DNA from 2 places in the Actinoplanes sp. NPDC051513 genome. Region 2 is predicted to be linked to the other one. Evidence: riboswitches for the same ligand, from Rfam matches in the RefSeq annotation. Region 2 holds a riboswitch; the other holds the start of a gene.
What was found. Region 2 has a riboswitch for cyclic di-AMP ahead of ACIA5D_RS13925 (NlpC/P60 family protein). Riboswitches for the same ligand answer to the same signal wherever they lie in the genome.

Region 1 (5,179 bases), on a different contig from region 2:
GCGAGCGCACGGTGATCGCCGCGGCGCTCTGGACCGAGGCGGGGCGCGCCGCGCCGGCGTTCGCCGGCCGGTGGATCAGCGGCGGGAAGTGGCTGCTGCGCGAGCTACGCGAGCTCGACCCTCCGCTCGCGGCCCGCTGGCTGGCGGCCCGCGACGATCCGGCGGGCTTCGCCACCGAGATCCTCGAGCGGGCCGGTGGGCCGTTGTTCGAGGGCTACCGCGCCTAGAGTTCCGTCCACATGCGAGGGACGGGGAATCGTGACGGACGGGCGTAACGACACGACGGTGGGCCGGCCGACCGCGCAGAACCCGGACGGCAGTTTCGCCCCGCGCGACGGCGGCGAGATCGCGGCGTTCTTCGACGGCCTCGAGCTCGTCGACCCGGGCCTGGCGTCGGTCGCGCTCTGGCACGCGGAGGGCGAACCTCGGGCGCGCCCGGCGATCGAGGACGTGGCCTGCAACGGTCTGGTCGCCCGCGTCCGCTGACGCCGTCGTTCGCCGCCTGGGCCACGCCGCAGCCCGTCGTGATCGGCAGGCCAGGCCCTATGCTGCCCGCATGGTTGATCGACGGCCGTCGCGGACGGTGGCGGGGGAGCGGGCGACGCTGGTGGGGCTCCTGCAGTTCCAGCGGGAATCGCTGGTGCGCAAGGTGACCGGGGTCGGCGACGAGGCGGCGCGCAAGTCGCCGGTCGGCAGCGGCACGAGCCTGCTCTGGCTGGTCAAACACCTCACCTGGGCCGAACTGTCGTGGTTTCTCGTGCGCTTCGCGGGTGAGGACCTCGCCCTCCCGGACGAAGAGGTCCGGGAGGGCGACACCCTGGGCGAGGCGATCGACGCGTACGAGGCCGCGTGGCAACGCGTCGCGCCGGTGCTCGCGGACGGGGACCTCGAGCAGATGATGGCGCGCGACGACGGGCAGCCGCGGTGCAACCTGCGGTTCGTCATCGGGCACATGCTGGAGGAGACGGCCCGGCACGCGGGGCACGCCGACATTCTGCGGGAGCTCATCGACGGATCGACCGGACGGTAGGCGTGATCTACGCCCGGCCCCAGTTCTGGCTGCGCGCGGCCATCGTCGCCTGCGGCGCGGCGGGACTGCTCATGGCGGAGCAACGGCTCATCTACTACACCGCGCAGAGCAACCTGCTGACGCTCGCCTACTTCGTGGGCGCCCTCTACTGGATGGTCAAGCGCGGCACGATCGAGCCGCCCGCGCCCCGTTGGCGCGGCGCGGTCACGCTGTGGATCCTGATCACCTGCCTGATCTCGCATTTCATGCTCAACCACGGCGAGAACCCGCTGCCCGGCCTGGCTGCCGCCGACCCGGGCGAGGCACTGACCAACCGGTCGCTGTTCCTGGTGCACTACGTCGTGCCGGTGCTCGTGCTGGCCGACTGGGTGCTGTTCGGGCCACACCGGATCGTGCGCCGGCGCGACATTCCACTGTGGATCGCCTACCCGCTCGGCTACGGCCTGATGATCGAGCTCCGGGGTGGGCTGCTGCCCGCGGCGCCGGTCCGGTATCCGTACTTCTTCCTCGACCCCGCCGAGCACGGGTACGACTGGGTGGGCTTGCAGTTCGTGCAGCTGGCGGTGGTCTTCGGGGCGCTCGGCGCCGCGGTGGTCGGCCTGGATCGGCTGGCGGCGCTCGCAGGGGCAAAACGGGCGCGCGCCCGGACAAAACCGGCGCGCGCTGGGACCGAACCGGCGGAAGAGGAGATCGATGCGGCGGGCATAGATCTGCAACGATGACGGGATGCGCCGCCCGTTCCGCCTGTCCTATCTGTACGCGCTGATCGGCGCCCTTCTGCTGCTGGCCGGGTTTCTGCTGCTCTACCCCGTGCGGCACACCGAGGGTTTCGGCACCGAGCTGCGCATCAACATCGGGTCCAACCTGCTCGACCTGGTGCTCGCGGTGCTCGTGCTCCAGCCGCTGGTGCTCTCGCTCAACCGCAACTCGGTGCGGTGGCGCAACCGCCTCGACTACCGGGCGGTGATCCGGCGGATCGAACAGGCCCGGGACAACGTGGACGTCTGGAAGTTCTGGACCGGCCTGCTGGAGCCGCGGAACGAGCAGGCCTTCGCCGCCGCGGTGCGGGCCGCGCTCGAGCGCGGGGTGCGCTTCCGCATCCTGCTCACCGATCCGTCGTCGGCGGACGCCGCCGAGCGGGCCCGGCAGGTCGCGCCGACCGACGCGGTCGCGCTGATCCGGCAGAACATCGAACGGCTCGACGATCTCGTACGGTCGTTGCCCGAGCGCCACGCCGAGCTGTTCGAGGTACGGATCAGCCCGGTCGGGCCGGCGCACGCCTGCTACCGGGTGGACGACTGGCTCTCGTACGGCCTGTTCCGCAATCGCCGGGTGAGCGAGAGCTACCAGCGCGAGGTCCGGGTCCGCGGCGACCTGGGCGAGCTGGCGCTGGAGGCGTTCGACAACCGGTGGAACGGCGCGGGCCTGCTGCAGCTCGGCGAGCACCGCCGGATCCGGCTGCGTTTCACGGTGCACGACGCGGTCGTCGAGCACGACCTGCGGTACGTGGTGCACGAGGGCGAGCACTGGGTGAACGTGCATCCGGTCGCGCTGTCACAGGCGTTCCACCCCGATCATCAGGTCACGATCAGCGAGAACGGCCGCAAGCAGTACGTCCTGGCGCCGACGTCACCGGGCGGGGCGGCCGAGGCCTACGCCGCGAAGTACGGGCCCGACCCGGGCGCCGTCCTTCTGCGGCTGGCCGACGCTTAGGCGAGCGCCGGCCGAACCGCGGTCGCGCAGCAGTTGGCGAAACGCCCAGCCAGTACCTCGTTAGCAGGTACTGACTGGGCGCGCGCGGATGCGGGCTAGATGCGGCCGAAGCGGACCTGGCCGGCGTTCCAGATCTGCGCGAGGCGGACGCGGTCGCCCGGTTTCGGGGCGTGCCAGACACGGCCGCCGCCGGCGTAGACGGCCACGTGGTACGCGTGCCGGCCGTGTACCCAGAAGACCAGGTCGCCGGGGCGGGCCGCGGCGCGGCTGATCGGGTGGGCGGCGCGGTACTGGGCGTTCGCGGTGCGGGGCAGGCGGATGTGGGCGGCGCGGTAGGCGTACCCGGAAAGGCCGGAACAATCGAACGCGCCCGGACCCGCTGCTCCGCGCCGGTAGGGCTTGCCGCGCTGGGCGCTGGCGGCGGCGACGATGCGCTTGCCGCGCAGCAGCGCGGCGCCGGCGGGGGAGAGCGGGACGGCGGCGGAGACCGCGGGCCGTGACGATGGCGCCGCCTGGGCGGCCGACGGGGCGAACAGGAGCGACATCAGGGCCAGGAACGCCCAGACGACGGCGAACGTGGGCATGGCGAAGCGGACACGAGCAGACAAGACGATCCTTGGTCCTTCAACCGCCTGCGAGGTTAGCTGTCGGGTTGGGCCTGAAGGCGGCCCGTCGCATCAAGGCGACTTCACCCCGGAGCCGGCGAGCCGGCGAAAAAGAGGGGTCCCCCGCTCCCGCCCACTGAAGTTTCCGATTCGGAGACATGGACCGCACGCGGTGGGCGGGACTCGGCGTCCGCGCGGCGGTGGTGGCCGCTGGTGTTGCAACGCGGCGCAAGACGAGATCGGCCGTCGTCGGGAAAACGGCGGGAAAGCCGGGGGTTGCTCCCGGACGGCTACCCGTGAATCGGGGCGTCCAGCCCGGTGAGGGGCAGACCGGACCCGCCCCAGGCGGACGCGACGATCTCGGCGGCGATCGCGACCGCGGTCTCCTCGGGGGTGCGGGCGCCCAGATCGAGGCCGATGGGAGCGGACAACCGGGCCAGCGCGGCCTCGGAGACGCCGGCCTCGCGCAGGCGGCGCATCCGGTCGGAATGGGTGCGGCGGCTGCCCATCACGCCGATGTACCGCGCCGGGGTGCGCAACGCGACCTCGAGCAGCGGAACGTCGAACTTGGGGTCATGCGTGAGGACACAGAGCACGGTGCGCTCGTCGACCGCCGCGGATTCCAGGTAGAGATGCGGCCATTGCACGACCAACTCGTCGGCCGAGGGGAAACGCTTGCGGGTGGCGAAGACCGGACGCGCGTCGCAGACCGTCACGTGGTAGCCGAGGAAACCGCCTATCCGGGCGACCGCGCCGGCGAAGTCGATCGCACCGAAGACGATCATGCGGGGCGGCGGCAGATAGGTCTGCACGAAGGCCTCCATCTCGTCGAGGCGCTGTTCGCCGTGCGTGCCGAGGTGGACCACGCCGGTGGTGCCGGCCGAGAGCATGCCGGCCGCCTGTTGCTCGGCCGCGCGGTCGAGGCCCGCGTCGCCCAGCGATCCCACGACGTGCGAGGGCCAGACCGCGAGCTGCCTGCCGTTCAGCGAGACGGTCGCGACCGGCCGGCCCGACGCGATCGCCGCGAGAACATCGTCGACGTCGGCGAGGGCTACCGACGGCTGGACCAGGACCTCGATCGTCCCGCCGCACGTCAGGCCCACCTCGAACGCGTCGCCGTCGCTCACGCCGTACGTGTGCTGCTGTGCCTTCTGGGTCTGGATGACCTCTTCGGCGGCGGCGTAGACCGCGCCCTCGACGCACCCGCCCGAGACGCTGCCCAGGACCTCGCCGCGCTCGTTGACCGCCATGGACGAGCCGGGCTGGCGGGGCGCCGACTCCCACGTGCGCACGACGGTGGCCACGGCGAACGCGATGCCCTCCGCGCGCCACGCGACCAGCCCGTCGATGATGTCCCGCACGACCTCACCTTCCGTGATCAAGGGCCGGATCGTCAACGGCTAGTTAAGAGATCCCTTAGGTAGCTGTTGACTTTGATGGGTGCCCGCGCGAGATTCACCGCAACTCCGGGAGGTGCATCGTGCAGGTGCCGGCTCCGTTCGAGTACGAACGTGCCACCACTGTCGACCATGCCATTGGATTGCTGGAACGTCTGGGCAGCTCAGCGCGGCTCGTCGCGGGCGGGCACAGCCTGCTGCCGATGATGAAGCTGCGCCTGGCGAACTTCGAATACCTGATCGACATCAACCCGCTCCACGAGGAGCTGGGCTACATCAACATTAACGCCGACGACGTACGCATCGGGTCCCTGACCCGGCACCGCGAGCTGCTCGAGTCGGACGAACTGGCGGCCGCGTTCCCGATCTTCCGGGAGGCCGAGCGGGTGATCGCCGACCCCGTGGTGCGCAACCGGGGGACGCTCGGCGGGTCG
Region 2 (5,179 bases):
CGAGATCACGGTCATGGACCGCTACGCCGTCTGCCAGTACGCGAGCCTGCGCGCCCGCGCGGCCGGCCCCCGCGCCGAGCGTCGCGCCCGCTGGGCCTACCGCCTGTTCCCGAAGCCCGGCGTGACCTTCCTGCTGGTGGTCGACCCGCAGATCGCCCACGACCGCATCGAGGCCCGCGGCTACGACCACGAGAGCACCGAATACCTCGCGGGCGCCGCGGCCGCCTACCGCTCGCTCCCCGAGTACGACAGCTTCGTCGTCATCGACGCGAACGGCACCCCCGGCCAGGTCGCCGCCGCGATCCGCGCCCGCCTGCCGCTGCCCGCCCCGGTCACCCCGGCCGGTTCCCGGGCGCGCGCGATGATCCTGGCCGGCGCCCCGCTGCTGGCCGGCGCGACCGCCCTCGGCTACCAACTCGTCGAGGCTCTGTGAGCCACCCGGGAAACGCAGGCCGGAGCCACCCGGAGAAGGCAGGACCGAGTCGCCCGGAGAACTCAGGCCTGGCCGTAGACCGGAATCTGCGCGCCCGTCGTCGGCGCCGAGGCGTCCGAGGCCAGGAAGAGGATGGTCGGCGCGATCTCCTCGGGCCTGACCCACTTCGAGAAGTCGGCGCCGGCCATGTCACGCCGGTTGGCCGGGGTGTCGATGACGCTGGGCAGGATCGTGTTGCAGCGCACGTTCTGCTTCTTGTACTCGACGGCGACCGCCCCCGCGAACGCCAGCACCGCCGCCTTCGCGGTGATGTAGCCGGCCGCGCCCGGCCACGGCGCCACCGCGGCCCGCGACGACACGCACACGATCCCGCCACCACCGGCCGCTACCAGGTAGGGCAGCGCGGCCCGGGTGACCAGATAGGTCGGCCGGAGGTTGCGCGCCAGCAGCCCCTCGAACTCGGCGACGGGGGCGTCCGCGACGAGCCCGCTCCCGCCGTACGCGCCGGCCAGATTGACCACCGCCCGCAGCGGCGCCCCCGGATCGCCCGCCGCGACGGACATCGCGGCAGTGATGTCCGTCTCATCGGTCAGGTCGGCCTCGACCGTGATCGCGCCCTCCGGAAGCCCCTTCCGGCCCGGCCGCACGGGCGCGACAACCCGCCACCCGTCCGCCAGGAAGGCACTCACCGTGGCCGTTCCCAGCCCGCCCGCGCCGCCCGTAACGAAGACCGTGCGCCCGTTCGTCATGGGGATCATGCTGCCCGTTCATCCGCCCGGGACGGTGTGGTTTTCGTCACGCTCACCGGAGGATGGCCAGGTGGTCGCCAATAGTTACCAAATACGCCGTCACCTGCACGGGCGTCACCCGTGCGGGCGAGTGAACTACGGCGGGTCGTGCCGCATTGTGGCAGGTGGTCCCGTTCGGCACCGCGCCTCGGGATCTTTTTGATGAGGCTTTTGGTTCAAGCCGGTCGCGAAGCTGTCGATGCTGCACGTGAACCCAGGAAGCCGGACGGCCGTACTGGGTAGTGATGGACGTCCCAAGGTCGGTGGTGATGCCCGTCGCTGCGACAGGTGGGGGGCCGATGGTGTCATTGAGACCAACGCGGGTAAGCGTTCTGCTGCGCGACCGACAGCGGCGGCGGCGCGCGAATGCTGTGCCACGAGCCCCCTTCAGGAACATCGCATGCGGCTCTCAGCAATCACCCAGGCGTTCGTGACACTTTCGATCCACCAGCCGGAATCAGTGCGAGCAGTCATTTGTTGTGTAGATGCCAGTAACCGCAAGGTACGAACTGCGGACGTTACGGGGAGGAACTGATGAACACAGGGTTTGCCCGTAACGGGGTAAGTAGTGAACGCAATGAGGGGACCGTGGGCAACGTGGAGAAGAACACCGTGATGCGGACCGACCAGGTCGCCGAGGAGCGTGACCTTGTCGGCGTCTACCTGCACGAAATCTCCCGGACGCCACTGCTGAGCGCAGCCGAGGAAGTCGATCTTTCCAAGCAGATCGAAGCGGGCCTCTACGCGGAGTTCCTGCTCGACGAGGGCGAGACGCCGCGTGGCGTGAGCCGCGAGGAGCTCGAGCGGATCGTCCACGAAGGTCAGCGGGCGAAGGACCTGTTCATCCGGGCCAACCTGCGACTGGTCGTGTCGATCGCCCGGCGCTACGTGCGCTCCGGCATGCCGATGCTCGACCTGATCCAGGAGGGCAACACCGGCCTGGTCCGCGCGGTCGAGAAGTTCGATTACGAGCGCGGCTACAAGTTCTCGACGTACGCGACGTGGTGGGTGCGCCAGGCGATCAGCCGGGCCATCGCCCAGCAGGAGCGCACCGTGCGCCTCCCCGTGCACCTGGTCGAAGACGTCAACCGGATGCGCAACGTCACCCGCCAGCTCGTCCGCGAGCTCGGCGCCGACCCCGAGCCCGACCAGATCGCGAAGGCGCTCGGCGTGACGGTCGAGCGGGTCAACGAGCTCACCCGCTGGGCTCAGGACACCGTCTCCCTCGACACGCCCGTCGGCGACGACGGCGACACCAACCTCGGCGACCTGGTGGCCGACAGCGACGCACCCTCGCCGGAAGAGATCGTGCTGACTGCCCTGGAGCGCCAGCGCATCGAGGGTCTGCTCAACCACCTCGACGACCGGTCGGCCGGCATCATGCGGGCGCGGTACGGCCTCGAGGACGGCCGGGAGCACTCGCTGACCGAGGTGGCCTCGCGCTTCTCGCTCAGCCGCGAGCGCATCCGCCAGCTCGAGATCCAGGCGCTCGGCCGGCTGCGCGAGCTGGCCCGGGCCGAGGGCCTGCAGGCCGCCTGATCTTCGCACTTCCCCCGGATTTCCCTACGCGAAAGGCCGGTACCCCATTGGGTACCGGCCTTCTTGGTTCCGCGGTTGTTACTTGACCCGTCCGTAGCCGTACGGGGTCATGATGTTGATCGTCCTCTTCTTGACCGGCTCGCCCTCGCGTGACGCGTCGATGATCATGCCGCCGCCGACGTACAGGCCGACGTGCCCGAGGCTGCGGTAGAACACCAGGTCGCCCGGCTGCAGTTGCGACTTGCTGATCCGGGCGGTGGCGCTGTACTGCGCGGCCGCGTTGTGCGGCAGCGACTTGCCGGCCTTGGACCAGGCGGCCATGGTCAGGCCCGAGCAGTCGAACGTGTTGGGGCCCGCGTCGCCGTACCCGTAGTAGGCCGGCTTGTTCGCCTGCGTGTACGCGAAGTCGACGGCGATGCCCGCCTTGCCGGAGATGGCGGGCGCCGGGCCGGCCGCTCCCGCGACGCCGGTCTCGGTCGCGCTGCCGTACGCCTGCACACGCATGGCGCGCAGCTTCTTGATGTTCGCCTCGATCGTCTTCTTCCGGGCGTCCATCGCCTTGAGCTGCGCCGCCTGCTTGGCCTGAGTGGTCTTCAGGGCCGCCTGCCGGTCGGCGAAGTTCTGCGTGGTCTCGGTGAAGTCGTTGATGTCCCGCTGATTGGCGCGGTTGATCATCTCGAGGAGGCTCATCTTCTCGACCAGGCCGCCCTGCTCGTTGCCCAGCAGCGCGCTCATCGGCCCCACCCGGCCCTGCATGTAGGCCTGGGAGGCGATGGTCTCGACCTGTGCCTCGGCCACCACGAGCTTCGCCTTGGCGGGCGCGAGCGAGGCCTGGAGGGTCTTCTGGTCGTTCGCCGTCTTGGTCAGGTCGATCTTGAGCTTGTTGTACGACTCGGTGATGTCCTCGAGCTGGTTCGAGGCGGTCTCGATCTGCTTCTTGAGCTCGGTCTCGGACGGCGCCGCGTGTGCCGCGGTCGCCACGGATCCGGTGATCGCGATCGCCATCGCCGCGACCATGAGTGCCCGAAGCCTGGTGCGGGGGGTTGGCACCGGTTGCTGACCTTTCTTCCGCTGCGGCCGCCTACCGGGTTAGCTGACGCCAAATCCGGGCGGTTCAGTGGGCGGGAAGAAGGCCCTGCTGCTCCGCAGATTCAGCCCAGAAACGCGGTTCCCCGGCTCAACTCGGGCCCGCGCTCGCTCCGGGGGAGGGCGTGCGAGGACACCGCGCCGATTGGGCGGCGTTGGCCGGCGCCACCGAGGGATGTGGCTGCGGACCGAACCAACCGCATTAACTTATCGATGCGCGAAACAAAATCAAGGTCTCTACGCGGGATTTAAGGAAAAGGCCAGATATGCGTGATTGATCCCGATAACGCATTGTCATTCGACGAAGACGGCGCGTCATTCTCGCGATCAAATGGGACTTTTCACCGGTTCCACGGGAACCCACGCGTGGCTGACCTTACGCTCGGCCCAGAACGAGAGGAAGGGGATGGTTCCGGCCGCCATCACCAGGATCATGCGGAGGAAGGGCCACCCCGCCCGGCGCGCCAGGTCGAAGGTCAGCACCAGATAGACCATGAAGAGGAAGCCGTGCGCGGGGCCGACGATCGCCACCACGGTGTCGTTGTCGGCGAGGTACTTCAGCGGCATGCCGACCAGGACGAGCGTGAGCAGGCAGACGCCGACGATCCACGCGATGATCCGATAGCGGGTGAGCGCTCCCTGCACGTTCCACGTCCTATTTCGTCGAGGTGTAACCGGGGTAGTCGGCCGGTCCGGCGCCGGGATGGGCTGCGAGCCAGGCGAGGTAGTCGTTGTAGGCGGCCAGCTCGGGGTCGTCTTCGGCGGGCGCCCTGCTGACCGCGACCCGCACGGGCCGGCCGACCGTAACAGGCGAGCCTGGGAGCTTCTCGGGCTCTTCGTCCCTTTCCTCCGGCGCCTCGGCGGGAGGCTCGCGGGCCAGCTGGACCTCGCGGTACCAGAGGAAGGCGAAGAAGGCCGCGAACACCGGCCATTCGAAGGTGTAGCCCCAACTGAGCGTGTTGCCGCCACTGGCCCGGCTGAACTGCCACCACCCCAGCCCGAGGCAGCCCGCGATCGCGACCAGCGCCAGGACATGCCGCACGATCCACGCCGGCGTCCACAGCCCCTTCATGCACACGAGGGTACCGGCGGCACGTTTGCCCGCCGTCGGCGCGGGCAACCGTTCTGCCAGGTGATGACCACGACGGAGGTGCACGATGGCGGACGCCGAGACCGGGACCGGCGTGGACCCGGCCACGCTTGACGACGAGGACCTGTTCCGGGAGTTGTCCAGCCTCTATCGCGCGCGGATGTCCACGCTCCGGCACGGCCCCGGCGCGGCCCTCGACAACCACTTCCGGCGCACTGCCGAGCTGGAGACCGAGTACCTGAC

Region 1: it holds a riboswitch for cyclic di-AMP, as region 2 does, so the genes downstream of both, ACIA5D_RS15030 (C40 family peptidase) here and ACIA5D_RS13925 (NlpC/P60 family protein) in region 2, are expected to answer to the same signal.

The regions. Positions count from the first base shown of each region.
Region 1 covers NZ_JBITDW010000004.1:119,624-124,802, forward strand. Annotated here, with positions in the region: gene ACIA5D_RS15005 (nucleotidyltransferase domain-containing protein) at 1-227, shown strand, start outside; gene ACIA5D_RS15010 (SAM-dependent methyltransferase) at 259-486, shown strand; gene ACIA5D_RS15015 (DinB family protein) at 557-1,030, shown strand; gene ACIA5D_RS15020 (Pr6Pr family membrane protein) at 1,033-1,752, shown strand; gene ACIA5D_RS15025 (hypothetical protein) at 1,757-2,743, shown strand; gene ACIA5D_RS15030 (C40 family peptidase) at 2,839-3,351, opposite strand; cyclic di-AMP (ydaO/yuaA leader) riboswitch at 3,358-3,514, opposite strand; gene ACIA5D_RS15035 (XdhC family protein) at 3,639-4,709, opposite strand; gene ACIA5D_RS15040 (FAD binding domain-containing protein) at 4,829-5,179, shown strand, end outside.
Region 2 covers NZ_JBITDW010000003.1:817,135-822,313, forward strand. Annotated here, with positions in the region: gene ACIA5D_RS13910 (dTMP kinase) at 1-433, shown strand, start outside; gene ACIA5D_RS13915 (SDR family NAD(P)-dependent oxidoreductase) at 496-1,182, opposite strand; gene ACIA5D_RS13920 (RNA polymerase sigma factor RpoD/SigA) at 1,756-2,760, shown strand; gene ACIA5D_RS13925 (NlpC/P60 family protein) at 2,839-3,765, opposite strand; cyclic di-AMP (ydaO/yuaA leader) riboswitch at 3,821-3,959, opposite strand; gene ACIA5D_RS13930 (DUF3817 domain-containing protein) at 4,174-4,491, opposite strand; gene ACIA5D_RS13935 (hypothetical protein) at 4,502-4,918, opposite strand; gene ACIA5D_RS13940 (DUF6158 family protein) at 5,004-5,179, shown strand, end outside.